2 regions of the Lysinibacillus phoenicis genome follow, and region 1 is predicted to be linked to the other one. Evidence: riboswitches for the same ligand, from Rfam matches in the RefSeq annotation. Region 1 holds a riboswitch; the other holds the start of a gene.
What was found. A riboswitch is a leader RNA that binds a small molecule or an ion and turns the genes downstream of it on or off. The one in region 1 is predicted to bind cobalamin.
Positions count from the first base shown of each region.

Region 2: another riboswitch for cobalamin. It lies ahead of ABC382_RS01380 ((2Fe-2S) ferredoxin domain-containing protein); the one in region 1 lies ahead of ABC382_RS17370 (hypothetical protein).

Region 1 is NZ_JBDFMP010000002.1:3,169,503-3,177,838, reverse strand. It holds gene ABC382_RS17380 (tyrosine-protein phosphatase) at 1-635, opposite strand, end outside; gene ABC382_RS17375 (ABC transporter substrate-binding protein) at 771-1,721, opposite strand; gene ABC382_RS17370 (hypothetical protein) at 1,705-2,262, opposite strand; cobalamin riboswitch at 2,427-2,624, opposite strand; gene ABC382_RS17365 (hypothetical protein) at 2,718-3,272, opposite strand; gene ytvI (sporulation integral membrane protein YtvI) at 3,362-4,420, shown strand; gene ABC382_RS17355 (C40 family peptidase) at 4,520-5,674, opposite strand; gene ABC382_RS17350 (ABC1 kinase family protein) at 5,999-7,987, opposite strand; gene ABC382_RS17345 (c-type cytochrome) at 8,161-8,336, opposite strand, start outside.
Region 2 is NZ_JBDFMP010000002.1:43,073-51,408, forward strand. It holds gene ABC382_RS01355 (S8 family peptidase) at 1-2,029, opposite strand, end outside; gene ABC382_RS01360 (energy-coupling factor ABC transporter ATP-binding protein) at 2,122-2,964, opposite strand; gene cbiQ (cobalt ECF transporter T component CbiQ) at 2,961-3,734, opposite strand; gene ABC382_RS01370 (energy-coupling factor ABC transporter substrate-binding protein) at 3,740-4,012, opposite strand; gene ABC382_RS01375 (energy-coupling factor ABC transporter permease) at 4,014-4,760, opposite strand; cobalamin riboswitch at 4,905-5,088, opposite strand; cobalamin riboswitch at 5,332-5,514, shown strand; gene ABC382_RS01380 ((2Fe-2S) ferredoxin domain-containing protein) at 5,661-6,032, shown strand; gene cobJ (precorrin-3B C(17)-methyltransferase) at 6,037-7,707, shown strand; gene ABC382_RS01390 (sirohydrochlorin chelatase) at 7,723-8,336, shown strand, end outside.

The sequences.
Region 1 (8,336 bases):
GCAGACATCAATGCATAAAATTGCTGTAATTCTTGTTCATTATACTGATGCTGAATAGCTTGAGCCATTTTTTCCACCATGGGTTGTAAGTGTATATTAGTGTCTAGGTAGTCTTCCATGATTGTTTCCTCTGGTACATCTAAAGCTAGTAAAATCAGGGCGCCTCCTATACCTGTTCTATCTTTTCCAACTGCACAATGGTGAACAAGACCTAAATTATCAGGATTTTGAATGGTTTTCATTAGCTCCTTAAATGAGGGATTATTAAAAGGCATTTGCGCATAAAAATTTCGGAACATTTCGGGGCTTACTACTTTATAAAAATCTTTACCACCAGCATTTGTGGGCATTTCAAAAGCGTGATTACCCTTTGCTGGTATTTGAATATATCGAGCATGTGAGAACACGGGGTTAGGATTATGCTGTGCTTCCTTGTTGTCACGGTAATCAAAAATAGTTTTAATACCTAACATTTCAAATCGCTCTTTATCTGCTGATGTCATTTTACCAAGTGCTGCAGAGCGGTAGAATAAACCCTTCTTTACAATACGTCCATCCCTTGTCTTATATCCCCCCATATCTCGGAAATTATAGACTGCCTCAAACGGAATAACCTGTGTATCTAACTGTTCCATTCACTACCCTCCCTAAATTATTAAGCATTCTTACCTTTATTCTATAGAACAAATTAAATTAATTCCAATTTTCACGCTAGGTAATAACTAACCATATAAAAATGGCTAGCCGTTAGATCAGCTAGCCTTGAATTGTTATTTAAATAACTCTGGATACACAGCTTTAGCTACTAATTCTACTGCTTCTCCAATACGTGGACCAGGACGATTAGAGATATCAGTATCAAGAGACTGTACAGCTTTATCTTGAATAGCTTTCACAGTATTCCAACCATCACGTGTCAAAATTTCCCCTATAGGATCTTCTGTATAGTTTACTGTTGTTAATATAACCTCTGGATTTTTCGCAATAACCTCTTCCTCAGACACTTGCGCCCAATTGTCTAAATCAGCAAAGACATTCTTAACATTGGCTGCATTTAATATTTCTTGCTGGAAAGTTCCAGCGCCTGCCGTATAAATATCTGGCTTAGGACTAATCTCTAAATAAACATTTTTCGGTGCTTTTACTTCTTTCACCTTTGTTTGTACTTCAGTAATTTTCGCTTTAATCTGTTCGTTTAATTCATTTCCTTTATCTTCAACACCCATTACAGCAGCTAGTTGTTCAATATCCCCATAAACATCATCAAATGATGTGGCAGATTCAATAACAAATACTTTCAGTCCCGCATCTTCTAATGGTTTCAATGCATCCTTAGTGCCAATTGTGTAAGCAATGACCACATCTGGCTTTAAGGCTATAATGCGTTCACTATCGAAATTCTGAGAATCAGATACTCGTTCGATTTTTTGTGCTGCTTCTGGATATGTGTCATACTCTGTTGCTCCTACGATTTTCTCACCAACACCTAGTGCAAATAAAATCTCCGTATTACTTGGTTGTAAGGAAACAATAGTTTTTGGTACTTCTTTAAATTCTACTTCTACACCACGATCATCTGTTACTTTGTAGGTTGTTTGTTCAGTTTGTTGCGTATCCTGTGAAGCCTCTTTATTTTTTGTATCTTCTGAGGTACCACAACCTGCTAAAACTAATATTAGTACTAGCACTGATAGCCATTGGAAATTAAATACTTTCTTCATTCTTACTCTCCCTTTTCTTTTTCATTGGATAGGATTTACTAATAAACGGTATTTCAGCTATACCTGCTTGGTGATTCATATAGACTGCCATGACAAAGCATACATTTGCTAACAAGCCTAAGTAGTCAAAAAGGATAGCTGGTACCTCTCGTTCCTCTGAAACCTTATGTAATGTACGATATGATTTTTTGGCTTCACTGCGGCAAAGATGTAAAGCAGCAGCAGCCTCTGTGCCCTGAGGTAAAACAAAACTTTGTATTTCTTCCTTCACATGACGAACATAAAAGTCATAGCGTTCGCTTAACCAAGAAAGATCTTCTTCTGTTACTGCTAGCTTTCCTCGGACTGAACCATTGACATGGTAAGCCATAGGTAATATAAGCAGCAAATCATCTACGACAACTTGTACATCCTCCTTTTTTACTGCAGCTAATGCAACCCCTAGATGTGTTGTGAGACTATCTGTTCGAATCTCATAATCAACCGTTGAAGCCTTCTCACGCATAAACGGATAACAAGAATAACGTGCATCCTTTTTCACTTGATGTACCCCCTTCCCATTTTGATAAATTCTTACATGAACGATAGCATAAAAAAACGCCGCTCCTTTAAGCAAAGGAACGACGAAAATAACATAATGATTGCCAATTACTATGACATTACCTATGTAATTTACCGTATATCCTCCTAGCTTCCGAAGAGTTGTTATACGTTCAAATAAAGGTCGGTCTCCTGGCTTGTACAGTTCATTAATGAATTTTAATGAGCTATAAAGAACCTTCCCATCTCCTTGGAGACAGTGGTATATCTTTATAATGGCTGTACTTACAGTTGCGGAAACAGCTTCGGTTTTTCACCGAATTCCCGATAGTGCTAGTTAGCACCTTTATTCTGCAAGAATATTTCATTTGTAAAGCAGTTTACCATATATTAATAGGAAAAAACAGTTGTACTCCAAATAGAAACTTTACATCTGTACAAAAAAACACCATCTCGCTACTTTGAACGGATGGCTGCCTTATATTTCTTTTTGTGTTTAACTTCGTGCTCTTCATCAATTAAGCGGTGTGCAATAGCTATTAATTTAGAGTCATTCGTTTGATCATAAAGCTTTTTAAAAGAAATAATAATATCATAGCGAATAAGAGAGGGATGCTTTTCATCCAAACATGTTTGAAATCTCTTAGCTAGATACGAGACAACTAAGTCTCTTTGTACTTGACCTGCTAATCCAATTTTCCAAATAGCTTGTAACGCGTTCCTCGCCGTGGCAAATCGCTCATCATACGTCACAGCCCAAATTTTCAAAAAATCCTCCAATACCCTTTCTTCTGGATCACTTTTTGCGGCTAAGGCACATAAAATTTGTGCAGCACGTGCACGAGCATGTCCATCTTTGTATGTAAGTGCTTGTACAAGCTGTTCCCATACTGCATATGTCCAATCTACGGGCTCCTGCATAATTTTCATTAGTTCCTCGTAAGATTCATATTGAATATCGTGGTCACGCTCTGTTAGATTACTAAAAAGTTGCAAAATCTCTTTTTCCATAATTTATCCCTACCTTTATTGATTCAGAACGTAATAAAATTTGATTTATGGTACACTTAACTTAATTTTTTCGCAAAGAAGGTGAGTTTATGAATAAATTTAATGCTAGGAAATTGATTTTTCGAGTAATTGTGATTCTATCCTTACTTGTAGCTGCCTATTTTATTATCCCTGTGTCCATGCCTTTACTATTTGCAGGTATAAGTGCATTTTTCTTAGAACCAATCGTCATGTTCTTTAAAAGGCGATGGAAGATGTCACGGAAAATAGCAGTTGCTTTTATATACATAGTGAGTGTTATGGTTATATCTATTATTTGCTATCTGTCCATTACACAAATCATGTCGCAAATAATTTTACTATCTAAGCAAGCTCCCTATTATATTTCCAAGCTATCAGATATGTGGCTCCATATGCAAGAAAATATCTCTAAATATACAGAAGACTTTCCACCAGAAGTAAGTGCTTCACTTCAAAAAACCACAATGGATTTCATAAAAAAAGTTGAAGAATTCTTTTTAAGCTTCTTTAATTATAGCAAAGTTTCAGCCTTCTTTTCAGAAATTCCAAGCCTATTTATCAGTCTTCTCGTTTATATGATTGCTCTATTCCTATTTATGCTTGATTTGCCTAAATTAAAGCAAATCACTTATAAATATTTAAAGCCCAACACTGCAAAGAAAATAAAGATTATCCTTAATCGTCTAAAGGATGCAACTTTCGGTTATATGAAGGCACACTTATTTGTAAGCTTTATTATTGGAGGCGTCACACTTATTGGACTTCTATTAATCCAGCCCAAATATGCCATAACAATGACGATTATTATTTGGTTAATAGATATTGTCCCTTTCCTAGGCTCTATCATTATTTTAGCTCCATGGGGACTTTATCATTTACTGATGGGTAACACAGCTATTGCTGTAAAATTATTCATCTTAGCTGCTATTTTACTTATTATTCGTCGAGTAGTCGAGCCTAAATTAATGGGAGACCATATCGGTTTATCTACATTGCCAACATTAATCGCCATGTTCATTGGTCTTCAGTTATTTGGTATTATCGGTTTACTTGTCGGTCCCTTTGTTATAATTTTCTTTATTGCATTGAAAGAGACAGGTGTCATTAAGTTAAACTTTAAAATTTAAAAATTTTTAAGCTAAATAAAAAAAGGTCATCTTTGTATTTTTTCTCTACAAAGATGACCTTTTTCTCATGTCAATCGTCTATTAGATAAAGAGGCTTGCTTATTGAATACGACCGAAGCCTACTAAGTATTGATTCCACCAATCAAGTGATTCAATTACGACACCGTTGTTTTGAGCATCGATCATTGTGTTGTTACCTAAGTAAATACCTACGTGCGCTACCCCAGACCCGTAGCTGAAGAATACTAAGTCACCAACTCGTGCTTCACTTGCTGAAATACGCTGTGTTGCTAAATATTGTTGTGATGCTGTACGAGGTAAAGAAACACCTGCTTGTTTGTAAGACCATTGTACAAGACCTGAGCAGTCAAAGCCTGTTGATGGGTTGCTACCACCCCAAACATAAGGACGACCTAGGAATTGCTTAGCAGTTGAAATAGCATCTCCTGATGATGCTGTACCAGCTCCAGAGCCAACAATAATTTTTTGTGGTTGACCACCACCAGTATTTTGAGTTGCTTGTACTACTGGCGTTGCTGCTTGAAGAGCACGTAAACGAGCTGCTTCTTCTTCAGCTGCTTTACGCTCCGCTTCTAAACGTTCTTCTTCTTGTTTCGTTGCAATTTGAGCTTTTAATGCAAGTGATTTCGCTTCGTTTTCAGCCTTTTTCACTTCCATTTCGCTTTCCTTTTGTTGAAGCTCTTGGAATTGTTTTTGAAGCTCTTTCTGCTTTTCATCTAATGTAGCTTTTTGTTGCACTAAGCTTGCTTTATCTGCTTCCTGTTGATCCACTAATTCTTGGTCAGCATCCATTAATGTTTTAACCGCTACGACACGGTCCATTAAATCTGCAAAGCTTTTTGCTTCAAGAACGACATTTAAATAAACGCCTACAGTGTTATCTTGTGCTTGATATGCAGCCATACGCTCACTTAAGATTTTAGAGCGTTGTTCAATACGTTTTTGTGTTTCAACAATACTAGCATCTACTTCTTTAATTTCAGCTTGTACTTGTTTAAATACTTTAACTTTTGCGTCGATCTCTTGTTGTAGCTTTGTTAATTCTTGCTCTAATTTCTTCACTTGTTTATCTATTTCAGCCTTTTTCTCGATCATTTGTTGAGAAGTTTCTTCGGCATGTACTTCTGTTGGTTGAATTGTATTAAATAATAAGCCGCCTGCTAGTGCCAATGCTAGCACCATCGACTTACGCCATTTATTGCGCTTTCCCACGTTACCTTCATTTCCCTTCATCTATCAATTTCGCTCTCGATATCCTATGTAATCACTTGAACGATTTCTATTTTAATTAATTGTTCTTATATTTATATTAGCCTTTTAAAGTTTAGCATTTCCGGCATAACTTTTATACTATTTCTCATCTATTTAATACATTAGTAAAACTCGAAATATTTCTGTAACATTAGATATAATGCGTATTTATTCTACAAATAACCAATTTAATCTACATAGCGATAAAAATAGCTTATTCGACATTAGACCTACGCATCGTTTTGTAATGTTTTTGTAATATTTCTCTACAATGTTTCAAAAAAAGATAGGGAAAAGATTCCCTATCTACTGTTTCATTGATCTTAGAGCTTGTATCGATAATCTTACTAATAAAATGGCACATAAAAATAAACCTAAATAGGCGGCAGTATTTAAGTAAACCGCATAAGAATCATGAATCAATTGCGAGATAGCTAAAAGCGCCACGGATATAATGCCAAAGGTGATCCCTACTAAAAGCAGCACAAAGCGAGAAAACAAATGTGTAATAAAACGAGCATTATGTTCATCTGAAAAAACATCATGATGTAAAATAATCTTCCCGCTTTCAACGCGTTGAATTAGCTGATCTACTCTTCTTGGCATTTTACGTAAAGTAGGTATAAGCATGGACAGTTCTTCCTGAAGTCGCTCTTTAGTAGCCATTGGTTCTTTAAATGGCTTTAAGAAAGAGGCACGCATATATGTAGCAGAAAAATCCTTTGCCTCGGTAAAAATATCAAAACGGGAATCAATTACTCGTAAAGTGCCATCCAGTGTCACTAAGGAACGAAGAGCCAACCCTACTGCAGGATAGAACGCTAAACCAAAGTCCCTTACTACTGTAAATAATGCATGAATTAATTCTTCAGTCGGTATACGATCAACATAGGAGATTTTTAGTAAAATTTGATCAATTGCTTGCTCCATCCTTGCACGGTCTGCGTGATCAGCATTTTCCACTAATAATGTTAAGCCATCATATAAAACGCTTGAATCATTAAGCTGAATGCCCATCAAGAATAGCTTCAAACCCTCCTGCTGTGTAGCGCCTAATCGCCCAACTGCACCAAAATCAAGCAGAACTGGTGTGCCATCTGTTTCATCGATGTGGATATTTCCTGGATGCGGGTCTGCATGGAAAATTCCAGAGAATAACATTTGTTCAAAAAATGAATATAATACTGTTCTTGCGAATTGCCTACGATCGATAGACAACCGTTTGAATTCAGCTGCCCCATCTGCTACGCTTTGCCCTCGAATATATTCCATCACAATGACATTCTCATTACTGTAGGCTGTGTATATTTTAGGTATTCGAACTTTATAGTCACTTTTCGCTAGAGCATTTTTGACCTGTAAAGTATTACGGACCTCAATATCTAAATGAATCTCCTCACGTAATCCATCCGCAAATCCACCAGCTAGCTCCCGAAAGCCTAATGACTCTGCCCAAGTTGATTTTGTTGAAAGCCAGTTGGCAAACTCCTCTAAAATTTCAAGATCATCACGCATGATTCCTTTTACTTCTGGACGCAAAAGCTTAACTACAACATCTTCATAATTTTTAAGTCGCGCCTTATGCACCTGACCAATAGAGGCAGCCGCAATGGGTTCCATTTGAAAATGGCTAAATATTTCATTCATTGGTTGTGGAAGTGAGCCTTCTAAAATTTGTGTAACTTGCTCCTCTGGTAAAGGCTTCACACGGTGCTGAAGTCTTTCTAGCTCATCTATAAAAATGGGCGAAAATAATTCCTTCCTCGTTGACAGTACTTGTCCAAATTTAATGAAAATCCCACCACATTGCTCTAATGTTGCTCTTAAGGCAATGGCAAGCTCTTTTTCATTTTCACGTTGCCTAGCATATTTAATCGTTTGCACAACACCGTTTGTGACAGCAATTTTTAGTACTTGCCTTAAACGTTTCTGTTGTCGCCAATAGCTACGCAGTCGAAATAACATGGATTTTTGGCCGTTTCGCCGGTCTCCTGTTGCTATACCACTTGGATCAAACAGTTCAAAAACTAAATAGAGTAACATAGAAATGAGTAGCATACTCCCAATCCAAATGAGCGTACTGACTTCTGTCACCGTTTGCATCATCGTTTCTGATAAAAAATCCGTATGGCGCAAATAAGAATACCAGTAAACAAAAGAGGTTAATGTCACACTAATAACAACCGATAGCACTCTACGAACAAAATTGATATTGGAGCCAATTAATCGTCCACTAACAATGTAAATCAAACCAGATACTATGATAATTTGGATCAAAAACTTCAAAAAAATCAACAGTGTCACCTCCTGCACCATTTCCATCTCTTACTACCGCTAGTATAGCAAATTTATGTACTAACTTTCTTTTACAAGGATCATAACTAATATTTTGTTATCTAAAATTGCCCATGAGCCGCTTAACTTAACAAATAGGAAAGGGACGCTGTCAGCCAGCATCCCTTCATTCATTAGTTAGTAGAAAGCACTTTTTCCCAATCAATTGTGCCATTTTTAATTTGTTCTCGTTTTTCTTTATTCATAATGTCATTTGGGCGCCCGCCTTTTGGCCAGTCTTTATCGTGGTTTGCCCATTCTGGTCGATCCTGCGATAAAATAAAAGCGGCTAAATCAGCAGCATCCTGAT
Region 2 (8,336 bases), 3.1 Mb from region 1:
TCTCCATTGAAAACTCACTATTACTCTCATTAGATACACTTAATACGTATTCTTGATCTGGAACAGCATCGATTATCATGCTGACTGCTTCACCTTTCGCTGCACCATAAGCAGATTGTATTGGATAAGCTTCCTCTTCTTCAACTTCCTCATTTTCAGCTTTGCCGGCTTCTTGTGGTGGTATTGGAGAAAGGTCATCTTTTAGATAAAGCTCCATAGAAGCGGTAACACCTGGAATCCCAGTAAGATCAAATTTTAACGTCGTAGGTTTTTTTACAGAAAACGTGAAATAATCTTGATCTTGCTGTTGATCTTTTGACAGAAGGGTATAGTTTTTGCCTGCTGTACTATATGGGAACTTTTTAATGGTCTCCATTGCAGACTTATCCAATGTATCGATTGGCAGGTCCTTCGTCGTTTGTGCTGTAAAGACATAAGTAGATTTACCTTTTAAGCTATAGCTACCATTATGATCTTTAACACCAACTAATAGCGTGCCTTTTTGATCTGCTTTAAATAAATATCCTTCTTTTTTACCTACACGAACATCATTCACATTGATCGGTTCTACATCACCAATCCCGCTATTTGGGTAGAAATATAAGTCAAAGGCATAATCATATTTATCAGCACCTTTTAATGTAAGCTGAGCATATTCATCCTGGTCTAATTCAACCTTGTACCATTTTATCTCGTCCTGTTGCTCAAATACACCTTGTTCCGTGTTCAACTTATTTTTAGCTAGTACTTTGGCATTTTTAAGCTGATTTTCCTTAGTCTCTGAATAATGCTTAGGCAGTTTATTTAAATCAAACTGTAATGCTTTTACAGGATCTACAAGCCCATGACCATACGTAAGATCATAACCCTTCTCGCCCAAATCTTGTGCTGTCATTTCCAGAATGGCTTCTATTTCATGCGGCTTTAAATTTGGATATTTTGATTTAAGAAGGGAGACAATACCTGCCACGACTGGCGATGCCATAGATGTACCACTAAATTTGACAAAGGAAGAACCTTTTTTCCCATCATGAACCGTACTATATATTTCCTCACCAGGTGCCACAACATCAACGGACGGTCCGTAATTTGAATAACTTGATAGCTTGTTGCGATCATTCGTCGAACCAACACTAATGACACCTTCGAATGAAGCGGGGAAGGAGTAATCATCTGTTGATTCATTTCCAGCAGCAGCCACAACTGTTATTCCACTATCAATGGCTTTCTGAACAGCTTCCTTCATCAGTGGAGATTCCCCATAGCCCCCTAGACTCATATTAATGACATCGGCACCTTGCTCAATGGCATAGAGAATGCCCTGTGCAATAATGAAATCATTTGCGCCCTCTTTGCCATTGAATACATCAATTGGCAGTAGCTTTGCTTTTGGATTAATCCCGTGTCCACCAATACCATTATCTTTTGCTGAGGCGATAATTCCCGCCACATGTGTTCCATGGTCGCCTGGATAAGTAGCATTTGCAGGTGCTGCTGCATTATAGGGTGGGAGTACTTGAGATTTGAGATCGGGGTGTTTAAAATCGACACCAGAATCAATGACAGCAACTTTTACATCATGATCGCCAGCTAATTGGAGTGCTTGATCCATTTGCAGTAGACTTAAATGATACATCTCTTGTTTTTTTGGATCTATGTCTTTAGTGAAAGAATGATATACATAGCTAGGGGATACACTTTTAATCCCGTTTTGCTTTAAGTAGTATGAAACGGCCTTTTCGATTGTTACCCCTTTGTTCAGTTGAACTACATCGTAACCTAAAGAAGGAATAGAGCGGATGACTTTAGAGCCAATTTTTTTATGTACATTTTTATCAAGACCTGAATGCTTGATAACAATTGTATCCTTGCTCATCCATTTTTCTTCATTCTTTTCTATTTGTTTCGAACTGTTTGCCAGCACATTTTTTGCTGTATGTTGTGGTGTCTCAGCAAAGGCAGAAGCGGTAGGAACCATTAGTGCAGCGGATGCTACAACTGCGACAGATTTGTTAAACCAACTTTTCAATTGTTATCTCTCCTTGGGGTTGTAAATTTAGTCTCGACTATACATATACGAATAAAGATTAGTAAAGTTTCGTAATTGAGGAAAATTTTTCTCTAGCAATCAATTTGGTCAATTAATTTTTCTATATCTTTTTTAGAGCGAGGCATACGGATGCTTTCCTGCACTAATTTCTTTTTTTGTAATGCTAAGACCATTTCTAAAACCCATGGTCGTTCTAGATGAGCTTGTGTTAGCAAATCTTCATCATAAAACAAGGTGATAGGATCGCCATTATAAATAATTGATCCACCCTCCATAACAATAATTTGATCCGCCCATTCATAAGCAAGAGAGAGATCATGAGTAGCTAGTAAAATCGTTCTTTTACCGTCTGCTAATTTAGCTAAAGTTTGTAAAACTTTTGAAGAATAATAATTATCTAGACCAGCTGTTGGTTCATCTAACAGGAGGACAGAGGGCTCCATCGCTAACACACCTGCCATTGCCACACGTTTTTTTTGACCTACACTTAAAAAATGAATCGGTTTTTCGAGTAAATTTCCCACTTCTGTCTGTGCAACAGCCCATGCTATTTTTTCTTCAACTTTTGCAGTAGACCAACCAAGGTTCAGTGGTCCAAATGCGATATCTTGCTTGACAGTGCCTGAAAAAAGTTGATGATCCGCATCTTGAAAAACGATGCCGACTTGCTGGCGAAGTGCCTTTAATGCCTTTCGATTGTATTGAAGCTTATTTCCTTCAAATAATATCGTTCCAGCAGTTGGCTTCAAGATGCCGTTCAGATGCTGAAATAAAGTCGATTTTCCAGCACCATTATGACCTAGGATGGCGATTTTTTTTCCTTTAGGTATGTGTAAGGTAATGTCTGTCAGAGCCTTCGTTCCATCAGCATAGGCATAGGACAGCTGATTTAGTTCAAAATAACAGTTTTTCATGAGAAGTATCCTCCATATACGATGAGCACTAGAAAAATAACGGCCATGCCTAGCCAGTTTTTCTTGCTATAAGAGCTCGTCTCTTGCCAATAAACGCTTTCACCGCCCCGTGACTGCATGGCATTGTTGAGCTCTCGACTACGCTGAAACATTTCAACAAATAGTGCCGCAATAAGCATAGATATAGAGCGTAGCCACTGCATAGGTGAATGGTAGCCAAGCCTGGCCTGCTGGGCTAGATGAATTTTTTGCATGCTCCCTAAAAAAATAAAGATAAAATGATAGGTTAATTCTACTAGCTCGACTAGGAGTGAGGGAAGTCGCCATTGTCGTAGCACAAAACAAATTCCTTGTACGGATGTGGTCAAAATTAAAAAATATAAACAGCTAATACTGCCAAGAACGATAAAGAACAAGTGTTGCGCAGTTAGGACACTTGCTTTCCCGATGAATATTGTCCAAGCCATCCACGTGAAAGACCAAACATGCGCAGGTAAGACAGTGGTTGAAGGTGTAATAGCTAGTAAAATGGATACGAGACTCGTCAGCAAGAAAAAAGCTGGTAGTAATAGTAATTTAATATAGTATTTAAGCGGGATTTTCGCACCTATAATGATAAAAGCACTCATTACAAAAAATGTAATGAGTGAAAGACGTTCATCTTTCATGATAAGCGTTACTAGAAGTAGTCCAAGTGAAAAGATCATTTTTTCAAGTGGATGAACGAACGCTAGCTTATTGAGGTAGGCATATTTATCAATGAGCAACATGTTGGTTAACCTTCTTTATGTTTGCCGCGCATATAGCCAATGAAGTAGCCAATAAAACCAGCACCAATAGCGGCTTGTAGGACGAATAATAAGCTTTCGATTTCACCACTTGGCGGCTCCCATAAGCTGTCGAACCACGGTTCATATTCTGCATCGATTTCTCCAATAGCAGCTTCTGCTTCTCCATCAGCACCACCAAATTCTGCTCCTTTTTGGATGAACAGTGGGATGATGGCTAACAGCACTACAATCACTAATAGCAATACATTACGTTTCATTTTAATGTGCCTCCTTTGTAGAGAAAACACGTAAAGTTTTTAATTCGCTGACATTGTATTTTTTCAAGAAATTCATCACAATGACTGTTAAAATTCCTTCACTAACGGCTAACGGAATTTGAGTTAAGGCAAAAATTCCTGCGAACTTTGTAAAGGATGCCATAAAACCTCCAACCTCTGAAGGGAAGGCTAGTGCTAGTTGGACAGAAGTCACAATATATGTACCTAAGTCACCAAGCATAGCGGCAAAGAAAACGGCAAGTGAAAATGACAACCCTATTTGTTGAGCCCCTTCAAAAACAAAGTAAGCAATAAACGGACCGACAATAGCCATAGAAAAGGCATTGGCTCCTAAAGTAGTGATACCACCATGCGCTAATAGTAATGATTGGAATAATAACACAATCGTCCCAATGACACTCATTGCTAAAGGTCCAAATAAAACTGTTCCAAGTCCAACGCCAGTTGGGTGGGAGCAGCTCCCGGTAACAGAGGGGATCTTTAAGGCCGATAGCACAAAAGCAAAGGCTCCTGAAAGCCCTAAGAGCATTTTTGTTTCAGGGTTTTCTTCCATTGTTTTTCGAATGGAACGCAATCCTAGAATAATAAAGGGAGTCGTGATGACCCACCAAAAAATGGCCCATTCAATGGGTAAAAAGCCTTCCATGATATGCATAGCAAAGGCTCGGTTTGGCACGATTAACAAGGCCAATAAAAAATAACTAAGTTTCCACCATGAAAATGTCAAAAGCTTTCCTCCTAACGATTAGTTTTTTAAGAATGTAGCGTGCGTAAAATAAAAAAGCACTTCTCCGCTGCTGGAAAAGTGCATAGCTAAAAAAAGCAAATCATTCTCATCTGCTAAGCCGCACACCTATCCTCGTAGGTTGAAACGATCACCTTTTTTTCGGCAGGTCTCCTGGCTCTAGTTCAACACTTTATAGGTCTTCCCATCATTGGACAGTGACATTATCTATAAAGCTCCCTATTACAGTGGCGGGACCGCGCCGGATTCAAACCGGCTTCCCTTTTAAGTAAAATGGCAAGCATTTTACACCGAAAAAACATAAAGTTGTGAGATTTCACGACAAAGTGTAACATAAATTTCCATAATTGTGCTAGATTTTTTTATATAAAAATTTTTAATTGCATATCCATATAGAAAATTTAGATAGAAGTAAGGAGAACTTAGTTTTTTAAAGAATAAGATTCGAGCAAAATTGATAAATTTGTCATAAATTTTTAAAGAAATATTGAAATTTTAAAATAATAAGATATGATAGAGACAGTTTTCTAAAAAATGAAGAAGATAATAAATTTCATATAAAACGTCAATAAGTGCTCGAATAGCTCGAGATAATAGGGAAATTGGTGAAAATCCAATACAGCCCCCGCTACTGTAATAGCTGATGAATTCGCAGGTACCACTGGTGAAAACTTGGGAAGGTGCGATAGTAAAATGAAGCTTAAGTCAGGAAACCTGCTTATTTGATTGTGCATGCAAACTTTTCGGAGGGAGAAGTTGAAGCGAGAGCGAGTACCTGTATTTTATTCTATTCGTTTTTATTTGGCTTCTACAAAACCTTTACTCTTCGTTAAGAGTGAGGGTTTTTTCTTTTTCCAGAAAGCAAATGAGGGGAGACAGAAGATGACAACATGGAATTTAGAGGGGATGAAAACACATCTCTTTATTTGCAATGGCAGTAGCTGCATGAGAAAGGATGCTGAGGAAATTACCTTAGCCATTCGAGATGAAATACAGCGACAAGCACTCGATCAGGAAATACATACGACAAGAACGCGCTGTAATGGACGATGCAAGGATGCTTGTGTAGTCATCGCCTATCCACAAGGAAATTGGTATCGAGTGCCATCAACAGAGCATGCAAGAATACTCGTACAAGATTTACATCATGAATCATTATACAACGAACATGTCTTTACACTTCGGGAAGGTACATTACAGCGTACAGCACAAACGACAGCCATTAAAGGGATCGAAAAGGTGAAAGAGGGGTAACAGCATGGCGCAAAAAGGGAAAATTTTCGTAGTGGGCTTTGGACCTGGAGATTTTAAGCATATTACGACACGAGCAGTAGAAGCTTTACAACAAAGTGATATGATCATAGGCTATAAAACCTATGTAGAGCTTATTCAAGATTTAGTCAGTGCAAAGTCTATTGTCAGTACCGGAATGACAGAAGAGGTATCACGTGCTCAAGAGGCTGTTCGTCAAGCAGAAGCAGGCAGCATCGTCTCCGTAATTTCGAGTGGGGATGCGGGCGTATATGGTATGGCGGGATTAGTGTACGAAGTGTTAATCGAATTAGGCTGGACAGAAGCTACAGGCATTGAAGTAGAAATAGTTCCTGGTATTTCAGCAATCAATTCATGTGCTAGTTTACTAGGGGCTCCGATTATGCATGATGCTTGTACCATTAGTCTGAGTGATCACCTAACACCATGGAATTTAATTGCAAAGCGTGTCGAGGCTGCTGCAATGGCTGATTTTGTTATTGCTTTATACAATCCTAAAAGTGGTAGGAGAACAAGACAAATTGTAGAAGCACAACGAATTCTCTTAGAATATCGCTCGCCAGACACACCAGTAGGACTTGTAAAAAGTGCCTATAGAGAACGTCAGGAAGTGACGATGACAACATTAGCAGAAATGCTCGAACATGATATTGGTATGCTGACAACCGTGATTATCGGGAATTCATCGACATTTTTCTATGATAATAAAATGATTACGCCACGTGGCTACCAGCGTAAATATACACTTGGGGAAGAAAAACAGCCATTACGACCACATCAGCGTTTACGTGAAGAAAATGAGCCGTGGGCAATGAACCAAGAGACAGGGACTGCACGTGATGACTTTGCAGCAGACCCTAATGCTGGCCGATTTAATAAACCCAGTGTAGCGGCTACGCCTCGGCCGAAAAAAACAGCGCTTGAAATGGCAACAGCGGCACTCGCCATGGTGAAAGGAACAAGTGCAATTAAGGTCACGCCGCCGAAGCTTGTGCAGCAAAAAATAGAATCTATTTTTGAGCTAGCAGTAAGTCCAGGGGTAGCCAATAAGTTTTTCACACCACAGCAAATGATGACATTAGCAGAGGTGGTTGGAGAAGAGGGCACGATGGAATATACGCCAGACCATCAAATCCACTTAAAAATTCCGACGACAGAGCCTGAACGCATTACAGAGAAATTACAGGAAGTAGGCTTTTTATTAGCGCCTATTGGGGATGTCCTGACATTGAAGGCTTGTGATTTTTGCTATGGTGAAAAGGCTGATTCCATTCCATATGCGGAAGAAATACAAGAAAAACTAGGCGGCATGTCCTTACCTAAAACATTAAATATTGGCTTCAATGGCTGTGGTATGGCCTGTTATCGAGCTGTATTTGATGATATTGGCATCGTCTATCGTAAAAGTAAATTTGATGTTTTTATTGGAGCAAAGCCAGTCGGTCGTACGGCTCATGCAGCGCAGCCAGTTGTAGAAGGGTTGGAGCCTGAACAGCTACTCCCACTTATTACAGACATTATTGAAGAATATAAAGCAAATGCTCATCCAAATGAACGCTTGTTTAAATACTTTAAACGTGTGAAAAAGATACTGCATTATACGTATCAAGATATGTCTTCCAAAATAAAAGTAGAGCCAGCTCCGTGCGGCGACTAGGTAAGGAGAAAAGAGATGAAAGCGATTTTATTTGTCGGCCATGGGAGCCGTTTAGCAGCAGGGAATGATGAGGTACGTACATTTATCGAGCAAATGAAGCCTCGTATTGATGAACAGTTTTTAGTAGAAACTTGTTTCCTTGAATTTGCATCACCAAATATTGAAGAGGGCATTACAAACTGCGTGAAGAAGGGCGCGACAGAGGTTCATGTAATACCGATCATATTACTGCATGCTGGTCATTCGAAGCTACATATTCCAGCAGAGATCGAGCATGCGCGTGAGCATTACCCGAATATTACTTTCACGTACGGTCAAACAATTGGAATTCATGAAGAAATCTTTGCGATATTACAAGATCGTCTCGCTGAAATTGGTTTTAATGCGGAACAGGAAGAGCAAGATACAGCGATTTTATTAATTGCACGAGGTGGCAGTGATCCATCTGCAAATGGTGATTTTTATAAAATTACTCGTCTTTTATGGGAGGAGCTACCTGTTAAATACGTGGAAAGCGCTTTTATGGGTGTAACGGATCCTCGTGTCGAAGAAGGGATCGAGCGCTGTGTCAAGCTAGGTGCTAAAAAAATTGTTATGCTTCCTTATTTTTTATTCACAGGGATTTTAAT